Regions from separate parts of the Micromonospora sp. NPDC048909 genome, predicted to be linked through region 1. Evidence: predicted binding sites of a transcription regulator. Region 1 holds the regulator's gene; each other region holds the start of a gene.
What was found. Region 1 encodes HrcA, which represses chaperone genes, less so after heat shock. Its sites were predicted from a motif close to GGTTNGCACNCTCNNNNNGAGNGTGCNAACC; they were not measured.

Region 1 (4,979 bases):
ACCCGGTCGACGGCGGCGCGACCGCCTGGTGACGGACGAACGGACGCCGGGACGCCGTCGCGCGGTGGCGGCGTCCCGGCGTCAATCCGTCCCAGCCGACCGCCCCGGCCGACCCGAGGCACATGCCCCGGCGCTAGCCCGCATGCTCGGCGCGACCACCGTCAAGAGCGGCCACCCATCGAGTCAATCGTTTCTCCCGGAACGCCGTGACGCCCTCCCTCCCCTCCTCGGAGAGGAAGTAGCCGGTCGACAGCGCGGCCAGCTCGGCGATCTCGGCCCGCAGGTCGGTGACGGCCGGGCGGCGCAGCAGCTGCTTGGCGCCGGCCAGCGCGCCGGGCGCCCCCCGCACCAGCGACGCGCAGTACCGCTCCACCGCCGCGTCCAGCCCGTCGGCGGGCACCGCCGCGGTGACCAGCCCGATCTCGGCGGCCCGCCGGCCGTCGAAGGTGTCCCCGGTCAGGTAGAGCTCGGCCGCCGCCCGCGGGTGCAGCCGGGGCAGCACGGTCGCCGAGATCACCGCCGGGATCACGCCGATCCGTACCTCGGTGAAGGCGAAGGTCGCCTCCTCGGCGCAGACCGCCAGGTCCGCCGCCGCGATCAGACCCAGCCCGCCGGCCCGGGCCGGCCCGGCGACCCGGGCGAGCACCGGCTTCGGGCACTCCCACACCGCGGCGAGCACGTCGCCGAGCATCCCGGCCGGCACCGTCCCGCTGGCGTACGCGGCGGCGGTCTCCTTCAGGTCCGCGCCGGAGCAGAAGACCGGGCCGGTGTGGTCGAGCACCACCATCCGGACGGCGTCGTCGGCCACCGCGGCGGCCAGCCCGGCGAGCAGCTGGGTCATCAGCGGGGTGGAGAGCGCGTTGCGGTTGTGCGGGCTGTCCAGGGTGAGGGTGGTCACCCCGCGAGCCGTGGCGACCCGCACCAGCGCGTCGGGAGAGGTCATGCGGGCACACTAGTGCTCATGCCCGGCGTGCTTCCAGAAGGCGAGACCGTCCCCGTCGACGGATCGCTACCCACCGCCGCGACCGCCGACGTCGGCGCGCGGGGTTTCGGCGTGTACGTGCACGTGCCCTTCTGCGCCAGCCGCTGCGGCTACTGCGACTTCAACACCTACACCGCCGGCGAGCTGGGCGGTGGGGCGAGCCGGGAGGAGTACGCCGACTCCGTGCTCGCCGAGCTGCGGCTCGCCGCGCGGGTGCTCGGCGACGCCCCGCCGAAGCGGGTGGACACCGTCTTCGTCGGCGGCGGCACCCCGACCCTGCTCCCCGCCGACGACCTGGCCCGGATCCTCGACGCGATCGACCGCACCTGGGGGCTGGCCGCCGACGTCGAGGTGACCACCGAGGCCAACCCGGAGTCGGTCACGCCCGAGTCGCTCAAGACGCTGCGGGCGGCGGGCTACACCCGGATCTCGCTGGGCATGCAGTCCGCCGCGCCGGGGGTGCTGGCGATCCTGGACCGCAAGCACAGCGCGGGTCGGGCCACCGCCGCCGCCCTGGAGGCGCGCGACGCCGGGTTCGACCATGTCAACCTGGACCTGATCTACGGCACGCCGGGGGAGAGCGCCGAGGACTTCGCCCGCTCGCTGGAGCAGGTGGTCGCCGCCGGCGTCGACCACGTCAGCGCGTATGCCCTGATCGTGGAGGACGGCACCCGGCTGGCCGCCCGGATGCGCCGTGGCGAGCTGCCGTACCCCAGCGACGACGTGGCGGCCGACCGTTACCTGGCGGCGGAGGCGGCGCTCGGCGCGGCCGGCTTCTCCTGGTACGAGGTCTCCAACTGGGCCCGGACGCCGGCCGCCCGGTGCCGGCACAACCTGCTCTACTGGGCCGGCGCCGACTGGTGGGGGCTCGGGCCGGGGGCGCACAGCCACGTCGGCGGAGTGCGCTGGTGGAACGTGAAGCACCCCACGGCGTACGCCCAGCGGCTCGCCGCCGGGACGTCCCCCGGCCTGGCCCGGGAGGTGCTCACCTCCGACGAGGCGCACATGGAGGACGTCATGCTGCGGCTACGGCTCGCCTCCGGGCTGCCGCTGGAGGTGCTGGACACCGCCGGCCGGGCCGCCGCCGCGCGGGCGCTGGCCGACGGCCTGCTGGACGCCGGACCGTACGCGGCCGGTCGGGCCGTGCTCACCCTGCGGGGCCGGCTGCTGGCCGACGCCGTCGTCCGCGACCTGCTGCCATGAGCGGTGCCCGACCGGCCGGGGGAGCGGCCGGCCGGGATCACTTGATGAAGCTCGCCGACATCGGGTAGCGGTAGAACTGGCCCTCGTTGGCCTTGATCCCGGCGAGGATGCCGAAGACCGTGCCGAGGATGACCGCCGCGGCGACGCCGATGAAGCCGATGAGGATGCAGGAGAGCACCCAGCCGATCAGGCCGACGATCGACCAGATCAGCTGGAAGTTGAGCGCCGCCACGGCGTGCGCCCGGACCGTCGGGGACTGGTTGCCCCGGGCCAGCATCGCCACCAGCGGGGCGATCCAGCCGAGCACGCCACCGCTGAGGAACATCCCGGCCGCCCCGCCGAAGTGCGCGACGAGCGTCCAGGTCTTGTCCTCGTTGTTGGCGAACCCGCCGCCGGGAGCACCGTAGGCCCCGCCGGTCGGATAGCCGACGCCCGGCGGCGGGTAGCCGCCCGGGGGCCCACCTGGGGGTGGGTAGCCGCCTGATGGTGGCAGGTCACCGCCGGGTGGCGGATAGCCACCGGGCGGGGGATAGCCGCCCGGGCCCGGGGCCCCGGACAGTGGTGCGGTGGGCGGCTCGTCCGCTGCGGACGGGCCCGGAGCTGCGTACGGCGGGTTCGGCTCCGGCGGGTTGCCGCCGGGTTCCCCGGCGCCGGGAGGGCGAGGTGGTTCAGTCATGAACGTCACGGTAGGGGCAGCCGGCAACGCCGCACCAGAGCGTCGCCGTCCGGATCGGCGGGACGTGGGCAGGGCCGCACCCGCGGTCCGTCGTTGATCATCGCGCTGGCGGGCCTGCCGACGTAGACTGGCACTCGCTACAGTCGAGTGCCAGGAGAGCCGCCGGCGGTGCCCAGTGCCGCCGGCCGAGGGGCGTAGGAGGTGGGGGGAATGGGTCTCGACGACCGCAAGCTCGCCGTGCTCCGCGCCATCGTCGAGGACTACGTCGCCACGCAGGAGCCGGTCGGCAGCCGCGCGCTGGTCGAGCGACACCAGCTCGGGGTCTCGCCCGCGACGGTCCGCAACGACATGGCCGTGCTCGAGGAAGAGGGCTACATCCGGCAGCCGCACACCAGCGCCGGCCGGGTGCCCACCGACCGCGGCTACCGGCTCTTCGTCGACCGGCTGTCCCGGGTCAAGCCGCTCAGCCCGGCCGAGCGCCGGGCGATCGAGCGCTTCCTGGTCGGCGCGGTCGACCTCGACGACGTGGTGCACCGCACGGTCCGGCTGCTGGCCCAGCTGACCCGGCAGGTCGCCGTCGTGCAGTACCCGAGCCTGGCCCGGTCGTCGGTCCGGCACCTGGAACTGGTGCCGATCTCCACCACCCGGCTGATGCTGGTCATGATCGCCGACACCGGGCGGGTCGAGCAGCGGCTGGTGGAGATGCCCGCGCCGATCCCCGCCGACGACGTCACCGATCTGCGCCGGTTGGTCAACGAGAAGCTGGCCGGCACCCGGCTCTCCGACACACCGCCGCTGGTGCAGGCGCTGGTCGACGAGGTGCCGACCGAGCTGCGCCCGGCGATGACCACCCTCTCCACCGTGCTGCTGGAGACGCTGGTCGAGCGGCACGAGGAGCGGCTCGCGCTGGCCGGCACCGCCAACCTGACCCGGGGTGGCCTGCTCGACTTCCAGGGCTCGCTGCGGCCGATCCTCGAGGCGCTGGAGGAGGAGGTCGTGCTGCTCAAGCTCATCGGTGAGACGGAGCCGAGCACGACCCGGGTGCTGATCGGCGACGAGAACGAGTTCGACAACCTCCGCGCCGCCTCGGTGGTCAGCACCGGCTACGGCCCGGGCGCCACCATCGTGGGCGGTCTGGGGGTGCTGGGGCCCACCCGGATGGACTACCCCGGGACCATCGCCACGGTGCGCGCCGTGGCACGCTACGTGGGCGAGCTGCTGGCCCAGAACTGACCAGTCAGGGCGCCGACGGCCGGCTCCGGCCGCCGACCGGCGCAACGCAACGCGAGACGAACATGAGGACACGGAACGCAGTGGCCAGGGACTACTACGGCATTCTCGGTGTGAGCCGGGAAGCCTCCGACGACGAGATCAAGCGCGCCTACCGCAAGCTGGCGCGCCAGTTCCACCCGGACGTCAATCCGGATCCGGAGGCTCAGGAGAAGTTCAAGGACATCAACGCCGCGTACGAGGTCCTCTCGGACGACCGGAAACGGCAGATCGTCGACCTGGGCGGTGACCCGCTCGCCCCGGGCGGCGGGGGCGCCGGCGGCCCGGGTGGCCCCGGCGGGGCCGGCCCGTTCGTCGGGTTCCAGGACATCATGGACGCGTTCTTCGGCGGGGCCGCGGGCGGCGCCCGCGGGCCGCGGCCGCGCACCCGGCCGGGCGCCGACGCGATCCTGCGGCTGGAGCTCGACCTGCACGAGACCGCGTTCGGCGTCGAGGCGCCGATCACCGTCGACACGGCCGTGCTCTGCACCACCTGCTCCGGCGCCGGCACCGCCGCCGGCACCCACCTGGCCACCTGTGAGGCCTGCGGTGGTCGCGGCGAGGTGCAGTCCGTGCAGCGCACCTTCCTCGGCCAGGTGGTCTCCGCCCGGCCGTGCACCGTCTGCCAGGGCTACGGCACCACGATCCCGCACCCCTGCCCGACCTGCGCCGGCGACGGGCGGGTGCGCACCCGCCGCTCGCTGACCGTCAAGATCCCGGCCGGGGTCGAGGACGGCATGCGGATCCGGCTGGCCCAGCAGGGCGAGGTCGGCCCGGGCGGCGGCACCGCCGGCGATCTCTACGTCGAGATCCACGAGCGGCCGCACGACGTCTACTCGCGCAAGGGCG
Region 2 (4,979 bases), on a different contig from region 1:
GCGCGTCGGCGGCGTCCGCGTCGACCCGGGTGAGGGCGGCGGCGACGCCGAGGGCGGCGAAGCCGGCGATCCCGGCGAGGCCGACGGCGAGCCGGCGCACCGAGAGCACGCCGAGCAGCGCGGCGAAGGCGGCCAGCAGCAGCGCCGTGCCGGTCAGCAGGGCGAGCTTGTCGTACCGGCCGAAGAGGTCGATCGCGAACTGCTTGAGCGGCTCCGGCACGGTGTCCACCACCACGCCCCCGACCGCGACCAGCGGGGCCGATCGGGGGCCGGTCAGGACGGCGGTGAGTTCGGCGACGCCGATCGCCACGGCGGCGGCGGTGATCCCGGCCAGGGCGGCGAAGCGAGGGGTGGTGGTGCTCATCGGCCCAGTGTTTCCGATCGAGCGGGCCGGCCGGTAGGGACGTCAGCGTTCGGTAACCATCGGCACGAACGCGTCGGGGCACACCGCCGAGTGACGGTGTGCCCCGACCGGGCGTACGACGTGGGTCAGAAGCCCGGGCCGTGCTGGTGACCGTGGCCGTGCGAGTGGCCGTGGCCACCGGCGGCGGCCGGCTCCGGCTCGGCCGGCTTCTCCACCACGAGGCTCTCGGTGGTGAGCAGCAGGCCGGCGATGGAAGCGGCGTTGGTGACCGCGTTGCGGGTCACCTTCACCGGGTCCAGGATGCCGGACTTGACCAGGTCGACGTACTCGCCGGCGGCGGCGTCGAGGCCGTTGCCCCACTCCTTGCCGGCGACCTTCTGCACCACCACGTAGCCGTCGTGGCCGGCGTTCTGGGCGATCCAGCGCAGCGGCTCGACCAGCGCCTTGCGCACGATCGAGACACCGACCTTCTCGTCACCGGTGAAGCCGAGGTCGTCGTCGAGCACCGGCAGGATCTGCGCCAGGGCGGCGCCACCACCCGGGACGGTGCCCTCCTCGACCGCGGCCTTGGTCGCGGCGATGGCGTCCTCGATGCGGTGCTTGCGCTCCTTCATCTCGACCTCGGTCGCCGCGCCCGCCTTGATGACCGCGATGCCGCCGGAGAGCTTCGCCAGCCGCTCGGCCAGCTTCTCCCGGTCCCACTCGGAGTCGGAGGCCTCGATCTCCTTGCGGATCTGGGCCACCCGGTCGGCGACGTCGGCGCTCTGGCCGCCGCCGTCGACGATCGTGGTGTTCTCCTTGTCGACCACAATGCGCCGGGCGGTGCCGAGCACCTCCAGGCCGACCTGGTCGAGCTTGTAGCCCAGCTCCGGGGCGACCAGCTCGGCGCCGGTGGAGATCGCGATGTCCTGGAGCATCGCCTTGCGCCGATCGCCGAAGCCCGGGGCCTTGACCGCGCAGACCTTGACGGTCTTGCGGATCGAGTTGACCACCAGGGTGGAGAGCGCCTGGCCCTCCACGTCCTCGGCGATGATCAGCAGCGGCTTGCTGTTCTGGAGGACCTTCTCCAGCAGCGGCAGCAGCTCCTCGATCGCCGAGATCTTCTGCGTGGTGATCAGGATGTACGCGTCCTCGAGGACGGACTCCTGCCCCTCCACGTCGGTGACGAAGTTCGGCGAGATGAAGCCCTTGTCGAACTGGAGACCCTCGGTCACGTCCAGCTCGGTGGTGAGGGTGGAGCCCTCCTCGACGGTGATGACACCGTCGCGGCCGACCCGCTCCATCGCCTCGGCGATCAGCTCACCGATGGTGGAATCCTGCGCGGAGATCGTCGCCACGTGCGCGATCGACTCCTTGTCGGCGACCTCGACGGCCCGGCCGAGCAGCGCCTCGGAGACCTTGGCGGCCGCCGCGTCGATGCCCCGCTTGAGGCCGGCGGGGTTGGCCCCGGCGGTCACGTTGCGCAGGCCCTCACGGACCATCGCCTGGGCCAGCACGGTCGCGGTGGTGGTCCCGTCGCCGGCGACGTCGTTGGTCTTCGTCGCCACCTCCTTGACCAGCTGCGCGCCGAGGTTCTCGTAGGGGTTGGTGAGCTCGATCTCCTTGGCGATGGTCACACCATCGTTGGTGATCGTCGGCGCACCGAATTTCTTGTCCAGGACGACGTTGCGCCCGCGCGGTCCGAGGGTGACCTTGACCGTGTCCGCGAGGGCGTTGACACCGTGCTCCAGCTGGTGCCGGGCGTCGTCCGAGAAGCTCAGGATCTTCGCCATGAATGTCCCTTCGAAGCGCCGCTGCCCCGGCCCGGCGAGCCGGACCGGGGCAACGACACTGATCGGTTGCTTACTTCTCGATGACCGCGAGGACGTCGCGGGCGGAGAGCACCAGGTACTCCTCGCCGGCGTACTTGACCTCGGTGCCGCCGTACTTCGAGTAGAGGACGGTGTCGCCGACCTTGACGTCAACCGGAACCCGGTTGCCGTTGTCGTCGACGCGCCCCGGGCCCACAGCGAGGACGGTGCCCTCCTGCGGCTTCTCCTTGGCGGTGTCGGGGATCACGATGCCCGACGCCGTGGTGGTCTCAGCCTCGTTCGCCTGGACCACGATGCGGTCCTCGAGCGGCTTGATCGCAACCTTGGTCGCGGTAGTCACGGGCATACCCTCCTGGGGTACTGGTTTCTGTGCCGGCCGGCCTGAGCCGACCAGCGTCATCTGCCACATGCCACCGGGCGGGGCCGTCGTCGCGGGTGCCGGTCCGCCTGGCGTTCAGCGCCCGGGCCGAGTGGCCCGGAAGCTGGCACCCTCGGGGTGAGAGTGCTAATCGCAGGTTATTCCGTGGCTAGCACTCCGTCAAGGAGAGTGCCAACGCACCGCCCCTCGTGTCGCCACAGCTCCGCCACAGGTTGACGCAACACGCCGGAGACGTCTCGCCACCCGGTGACCGGCTACCTACTCTCCGCACAGCCCGCATCGGATGCCGAGGAAAGGGAGCCGAGTGTCCCGGATACCGACCCTGACGTTCCTGCACGAACAGTTGCGCCGGGCACGCCAGGCACGGGGGCTCAGCCAGGAGGAGCTGGGCAAGCTGGTCAACTACTCATCGTCGTACGTGAGCGCGGTCGAGACGGGGCAGAGCCCGGTCAAGCCGGACTACCTCGCCCGCGTCGACTCAACCTTGGACACCGGTGGCCTCTTCGTCGGCATGTTGGAGCTGATCCGCTTCCACGCCGCGCCCGCCTGGTTCCGCCCGTGGGAGGAGAACGAGCGGGAGGCGGCGGCGCTGCGCTGGTACGACCCCACGGTGATCCCCGGCCTGCTCCAGACCGAGGGGTACGCGCGGGCGATGCTCGGCGTGGGCGGTGAGCTGACCGCCGAGGAGGTGGAGACCCGGGTGGTGGCCCGGCTCGCCCGGCAGGCCACGCTGACCGGCGACCCGCGCCCGCACTTCGTCGCGGTGCTGGAGGAACAGACACTGCGCCGGCAACTCGGCGACCGGAAGGTCATGCACGAGCAGCTCCAGCACCTGCTCGCCGCCGGCAGCGCACCGAACGTGCAGGTCCGGGTGGTGCCGGCCGAAGCCCCCTGGCACGTCGGGCTCAACGGCCCGTTCATCCTGGCCCGGCTCGACAGCGGCGCCGAGCTGGCCCACCTGGACAACCAGCTCCGGGGGCAGACCGTGGACAGCCCGAACGACGTTGCCGCCCTGGAGCGGCGCTGGGAGACTGTGACCGGCGAGGCGCTGCCATGCCGGCAGTCCGCCCGGCTGATCGAGGAAGTGGTGCAGACATGGACCTGACCCACGCAACCTGGCGCAAGTCCTCTCGCAGCAACAGCAACGGCGGCGCCTGCGTGGAGGTCGCCGACGACCTGCCCGGCGTGGTCGCCGTCCGCGACAGCAAGGACCCGGCCGGGCCGGCGCTCACCTTTCCACCGGCCAGTTGGCGGGCCTTCGTCGCCGCCACCCCCACCTCGCACTGACACCACCGTCCGACCCGTCCGGCACGGCCCGGACAATGTGCGCGTGGACCTGGAACAGCTCGCCGCCCTGCGTACCGCCGAGGGGACGGCCGCGCTCGACGCCGCGACCCGGGTGGCCGGCGGCGACCCGCTGGCCGCGGCGTCCGCCCTGCGGTCGGCCGGCGTGCCGGCCGGGCTGGCCGCGGCGGCCCTGACCCAGGCCGAGCTGCGCCGCCGGGCGGCCGGCAAGTTCGGTCCGGCGGCGGCCGGGATGTTCCTCACCCGGGCCGGGCTGGAGCAGGCGACTCGCGGCCCGGTCGCGGCCCGGCGCGCCGCGCGGCTGCGGGCGGCCGGCGTACGCACGCTGGCCGACCTGGGCAGCGGCCTGGGCGCGGACGCGCTCGCCGCCGCCCGCGCCGGCATCCGGGTGTACGCGGTGGAGGCCGACCCGCTGACCGCCGCGATGGCCGCCGCGAACGCCGAGGCGGCCGGGCTGACCGAGCTGGTCAGCGTGGAGTGCGGCGACGCGACCGCCTTCGACGTCTCCCGGGTCGACGCGGTCTTCTGCGACCCGGCGCGGCGCGCCACCGGCACCGGCCGGCGGATCTTCGACCCGAAGGCCTACTCACCCCCGTGGGACTTCGTGACCGAGCTGGCCGAGCGGGTGCCGCGGACGGTGGTGAAGGTGGCGCCCGGGCTCGACCACGGGCTCATCCCGGCCGGCGCCGAGGCCGAGTGGGTCAGCGTCGACGGCGACCTGGTCGAGGCGGCGCTCTGGTGCGGCCGACTGGCCGAGGTCCCCCGCCGGGCCACGGTCCTGCGCGAGGCCCACCCGGGCGACGCCGACCAGCTCACCGGCTCGGGCGCCGAGGAGGCGGCCGTCGGGCCGGTCCGGGGATATCTGCACGACCCGGACGGGGCCGTCGTCCGCGCCCACCTCGTCGCCGAACTGGCCGACCGGCTCGGCGCGAACCTGGCCGACCCGACCATCGCCTACCTCTACGCGGACACCCCGGCGCGCAGCCCGTTCACCCGCTGCCTGGCGATCACCGACGTGCTGCCGTTCTCGCTGAAGCGGCTGCGCGCCCTGCTCCGCGAGCGCGGCGTGGGCCGGGTGGAGATCCTCAAGCGGGGCTCGGCGCTCACCCCGGAACAGCTC
Region 3 (4,979 bases), on a different contig from region 1:
CCGCCACCCGGACCAGCCGGGGCGGCCGGGGTCTTCTCCGGCTTGTCCGCCACGACGGCCTCGGTGGTGAGGAAGAGCGCCGCGATCGACGACGCGTTCTGCAGCGCCGAGCGGGTCACCTTGGCCGGGTCGATGATGCCCGCGGCCAGCAGGTCCACGTACTCGCCGTTGGCGGCGTTGAGGCCGTGGCCCGCCTCCAGGTTGCGCACGCGCTCGACGACCACGCCGCCCTCGAGGCCGGCGTTGACGGCGATCTGCCGCAGCGGGGCGTCCAGCGCGATCTTGACGATCTGCGCGCCGGTCGCCTCGTCACCGGTCAGGTCCAGCTTGTCGAAGGCGGTCTTGCCGGCCTGCACCAGCGCGACGCCACCACCCGGGACGATGCCCTCCTCGACGGCGGCCTTCGCGTTGCGAACGGCGTCCTCGATGCGGTGCTTGCGCTCCTTCAGCTCGACCTCGGTGGCCGCGCCGACCTTGATCACCGCAACACCGCCGGCCAGCTTGGCCAGACGCTCCTGCAGCTTCTCCCGGTCGTAGTCGGAGTCGCTCTTGTCGATCTCGGCCCGGATCTGGTTCACCCGGCCCTGGATCTGCTCGGCGTCACCGGCACCGTCGACGATGGTGGTCTCGTCCTTGGTCACCACGACCTTGCGGGCGTGGCCCAGCATGTCGACGTCGGCCGCGTCGAGCTTGAGGCCGACCTCCTCGCTGATGACCTGACCACCGGTGAGGATGGCGATGTCGGTGAGCATGGCCTTGCGGCGGTCACCGAAGCCGGGCGCCTTGACGGCGACCGACTTGAAGGTGCCACGGACCTTGTTGACCACCAGGGTGGCCAGGGCCTCGCCCTCCAGGTCCTCGGCGATGATCAGCAGCGGCTTGCCCGACTGCATGACCTTCTCCAGGATCGGAAGCAGGTCCTTCACCGACGAGATCTTGCTGTTGACGATCAGGATGTACGGGTCGTCGAAGACGGCCTCCATACGCTCCGGGTCGGTCATGAAGTACGCGGAGATGTAGCCCTTGTCGAAGCGCATACCCTCGGTGAGCTCAAGCTCCAGGCCGAAGGTGTTGCTCTCCTCGACGGTGATGACGCCTTCCTTGCCGACCTTGTCCATCGCCTCGGCGATGATCTCGCCGACGCTGGTGTCACCGGCCGAGATGGAGGCGGTGGAAGCGATCTGCTCCTTGGTCTCCACGTCCTTGGCGAGCTTCAGCAGCTCCTCCGAGACGCTGGCCACGGCGGCCTCGATGCCCCGCTTCAGGGCCATCGGGTTGGCGCCGGCGGCCACGTTGCGCAGGCCCTCACGAACCAGGGCCTGGGCCAGGACGGTCGCCGTCGTCGTGCCGTCACCGGCCACGTCGTCGGTCTTCTTGGCGACCTCCTTGACCAGCTCAGCGCCGATCTTCTCGTACGGGTCCTCGAGCTCGATCTCCTTGGCGATGCTCACACCATCGTTGGTGATGGTGGGGGCACCCCACTTCTTCTCGAGCACGACGTTGCGGCCCCTGGGGCCGAGGGTCACCTTTACGGCGTCGGCGAGCTGGTTCATGCCCCGCTCGAGGCCGCGGCGCGCCTCTTCGTCGAACGCGATCATCTTGGCCATACGGCGTTGTCCTCCTGGACACTCACGGGCCACCCGAGTGTGTGTCCCGGATGGGCCGCCTGGTGTACGCACCTTGGGGCGCCGTCGTCGTGGTGACGACGGCTCTCCTCGGCCGGGCCGGATAGCCCGCGACGACCGGCCACGTGCCCCACCGGCGGCTTGTCCCGCCGGCGTGGCCATGGCCCCACCGCCCCGACCTTTGGCACTCACAGTACGCGAGTGCCAATGACTTGTTTAGCACTCTCCCATGCCGAGTGCAAGCACGAACGCCACGGTCAGCCGAGCTCCGCGGCCAGTCCGGCGCTGTTCACCGGCCGCTCATGGACCCGCTGCTCGGCATACGTCACCAACAGCCCCACCAGCTGCACCAGGTGGGCGGGGAGGGCCAGCACCGCGGTGACGGCGATCACCGCCACCACGCCGATCGCGGACCCCGGCGCGGCGAGCGGATCGGTGCCGAACGGGGCGGTGCCGACCCCCTCGATCACACTGGCGACCACGGTGCAGACGATCACCACGGCGACGACCAGGGCCACCCGCCCCAGCAACAGCCCCAACCGGTCGTGGAACATCCGGAACGACCGGCCGATCGGGTTGTGCCGCTCGAAGAGGTAGACCGGCCCGGCCATGCTCAGCGCGAAGGCGAGGTAGATGCCGGGCAGGATGCAGAAGCAGACGCCCAGGCCGACGATCACGCTGATCAGCAGCGTCCAGCCCCAGAGCCCGAGCGCCCGGCGCAGGCCGTAGCGCAGCGCGTCGGCCAGGTTGACCGGCTCGCCGGCCGCCTGCCGGGTGATCACCCACGTCCCGGCGGCCCAGCCCAGGGCCTGCACCAACCCGATCACCAGGCTGCCGCCGACCAGCACCAGGAAGATGGTGGCCAGGTCGGTGAAGAAGGTGTCGGGCAGCGCGGCCGGGTCCTCGACGGTGGACGTCTCCCACTTCGCCGTCGGGTCCAGCCCGAGGGAGAGCACCGACAGCACCGCGGCCGGCAGCACCTGGGTGAGCAGCAGGATGGGCAGCAGCAGTCGCCAGCCGCGCCGCGCCGCCCCCACGCACCGGTCGAACCAGCCGCTCAGCCCGACGCCGGGCGGGGTGACCAGCGGGTCGGCCGGATCGAAGCCCGGTGGGCACCAGCCGGCCGGTGGACCCGGATACCAGGGCTGCCCGCCGTACGGCCCGGCGCCGAGCGGGTAGCCGCCGGTGGGCGGGAGGACCCAGCCCTGCGGCGCGCCCGGCGGCGGCTCCCAGGGAGGCGGCACGCGCGGATCCCAGCCGGCCGGCGCGGGGCCGCCGGGCGCGGTCGCGCTCGGATCCCACCCGGCCCTCGGCGGGCCGCTGGTGGTGGGCACGGCCGGATCCCAGCCCGGCGGCGGGCCCCAGCCGGACGCCGCAGTCGGGTCCGAGCCGGGCTGGACGCCTGGAGCGCCGGTGGGCGGGGCTCCGGCGGGACCGGGCACGGCCGGGTCAGCACCGGGCGCGGGCGTGGCCAGGTCAGCGCCCGGTACGGGCCTGAGCGGGTCAGCGCCCGGTGCGGGCGTGGCCGGGTCGGGCTCGCCGGGACGGGACGGGTTGTCGCCGCCCGAATGCGGACCGGACGGGTCGGGCTGGCCCGGGGGTGGGGCGGCCGGGGGCGGCTGGTCGGACATGAACCCTCCTCAGCGACGGCTGGAACGGTTCACGATCTTCCAGGGTCGGGCCCCGTGGCGCAGCCCCGGCCGGCACCGGCCGATGGTCCGGACAGGCGGAGCCCGCTCAGGCGATGACGCGCACCCGCTCAGCCTGGGGGCCCTTCTGCCCCTGGGCGATCTCGAACTCCACCCGCTGGCCGTCGTCGAGCGCCTTGTAGCCGTCCATCTCGATCGCGGAGAAATGAACGAAGACGTCCTGCCCGCCGTCGACGGCGATGAAGCCGTAGCCCTTTTCGGAGTTGAACCACTTCACGGTGCCCTGTGCCACGGTGCACTTCCTCACTCTGCGCGACGTTGCCTACCCGCGCCGCCGGGCACGGCCGGGCGCGCGGCAACCACCTTTTCCGCGATCGGCGACGGCCGCTGAAGAGGTGACCGAAATCGCACGCTACACGAGGAGTGACGGCGGCGCACGACCACAAAACAGGACATATCGCACCCGATGTCGGGCCGTCCGGCCATCGGCCGCCATCATTGTGGTAGGTATGCGGTCATGATGACCGCTCCGGCCCGACCGAGCCCGCGGCAGGCGGAGATCCGCCGGGTCCGACCGGCGGACGCCGCCCGGATGCGGGCCCTGCGGCTGGAGATGCTCGCCGACGCGCCGCTGGCCTTCCTGGAGACCGTGGCCGACGCGGCAGCCCGCCCGCACGCCGAGTACGCCGCCCGGATCGCGTACACGTCGGCCGGCTCGGAGACCGCGCAGTTCATCGCCGACCCGGGCGGCCGCCTGGTCGGGCACGCCGGTGGCACGGTCACCCCTATCGAACCCGGACTGACCGTCATCTACGCGGTCTACGTGACCCCGACCTGGCGGGGCAACGGGCTGCTCGCCGAACTGGTCGACGCGGTGGCCGCCTGGTCACGGGAGTGCGGCCGGCCGGAGCTGATGCTCGAGGTGGTGGTCGGCAACGACCGCGCCTACCGGGCGTACCAGCGGCTCGGATTCGTCGACACCGGCGTCCGGGTGCCGCACCCGACCATCCCGGCGCTGACCGAACTCCAGATGCGCCGCCCCGCCTGAGGGCGTCGCACCCACCTTCCCCCAGCGCCACCTGGACGTGGTGGCCTCCCACCGCCTGGGAGGCCACCACGTCCGGCTTCGCAGCATGATCAAGACCGGGCGGGGCCGGGGACGCTAGGCGTGCCGGCGGCTCTGCACGATCCGGAACCGGTTCGCCACGTAGGCGCCGTCGGTGAGCGCGGCGTTGGCGGCCGGGTTGGCGCCACTGCCGTGGAAGTCGGAGAAGGCCGCCGACTGGTTCACGAAGACCCCGCCGGTCAGGTTGCAGGAGAGGTGCACGCCGACCTCGACCGCCACCTTCTCGGCCGCGTCCAGCACCGCCTCGTCGGTGGAGTAGACGCCCGCGGTGAGCGCGCCCTTCTCACCCACGGTCCTGCGCATGATCTCCAGGCTGTGCGCGGTGGAGTCGGTGGCGATGGCGAACGAGATCGGCCCGAACCACTCCCGGCCGTAGGTCGCGGTGTCGTCCGCGGCGAGCTTCACGATGGTCGGCGTCCGCACCACGGCGTCGGCGAAGGCCGGGTGCTCGACCGTACGCGACTCCAGCAGCGCCTCGCCGACCTTGGTGACCTCGTCGAGGCGCTCCAGCACCCCGTCGTTGACGACGGCCCCGGTCAGCTCGACGCCCCGCGCGGGGTCGGCGGTGAGCTTGCCGAC

Region 2: groES (co-chaperone GroES) is a predicted target of HrcA. The motif match lies at 2,656-2,686, and genes of this name have one in related genera.
Region 3: groL (chaperonin GroEL) is a predicted target of HrcA. The motif match lies at 1,805-1,835, and genes of this name have one in related genera.

Annotation. Positions count from the first base shown of each region.
Region 1 covers NZ_JBEZFU010000002.1:54,530-59,508, forward strand. Annotated here, with positions in the region: gene AB0C04_RS06440 (SDR family NAD(P)-dependent oxidoreductase) at 1-32, shown strand, start outside; gene AB0C04_RS06445 (enoyl-CoA hydratase-related protein) at 134-943, opposite strand; gene hemW (radical SAM family heme chaperone HemW) at 962-2,185, shown strand; gene AB0C04_RS06455 (DUF4870 domain-containing protein) at 2,223-2,861, opposite strand; gene hrcA (heat-inducible transcriptional repressor HrcA) at 3,072-4,094, shown strand; gene dnaJ (molecular chaperone DnaJ) at 4,175-4,979, shown strand, end outside.
Region 2 covers NZ_JBEZFU010000003.1:99,537-104,515, reverse strand. Annotated here, with positions in the region: gene AB0C04_RS09830 (molybdopterin-dependent oxidoreductase) at 1-364, opposite strand, end outside; gene groL (chaperonin GroEL) at 490-2,136, opposite strand; gene groES (co-chaperone GroES) at 2,207-2,521, opposite strand; gene AB0C04_RS09815 (helix-turn-helix transcriptional regulator) at 2,859-3,659, shown strand; gene AB0C04_RS09810 (DUF397 domain-containing protein) at 3,650-3,841, shown strand; gene AB0C04_RS09805 (methyltransferase domain-containing protein) at 3,885-4,979, shown strand, end outside.
Region 3 covers NZ_JBEZFU010000006.1:280,022-285,000, reverse strand. Annotated here, with positions in the region: gene groL (chaperonin GroEL) at 1-1,607, opposite strand, end outside; gene AB0C04_RS18935 (hypothetical protein) at 1,883-2,869, opposite strand; gene AB0C04_RS18930 (cold-shock protein) at 3,363-3,566, opposite strand; gene AB0C04_RS18925 (GNAT family N-acetyltransferase) at 3,792-4,322, shown strand; gene paaN (phenylacetic acid degradation protein PaaN) at 4,437-4,979, opposite strand, start outside.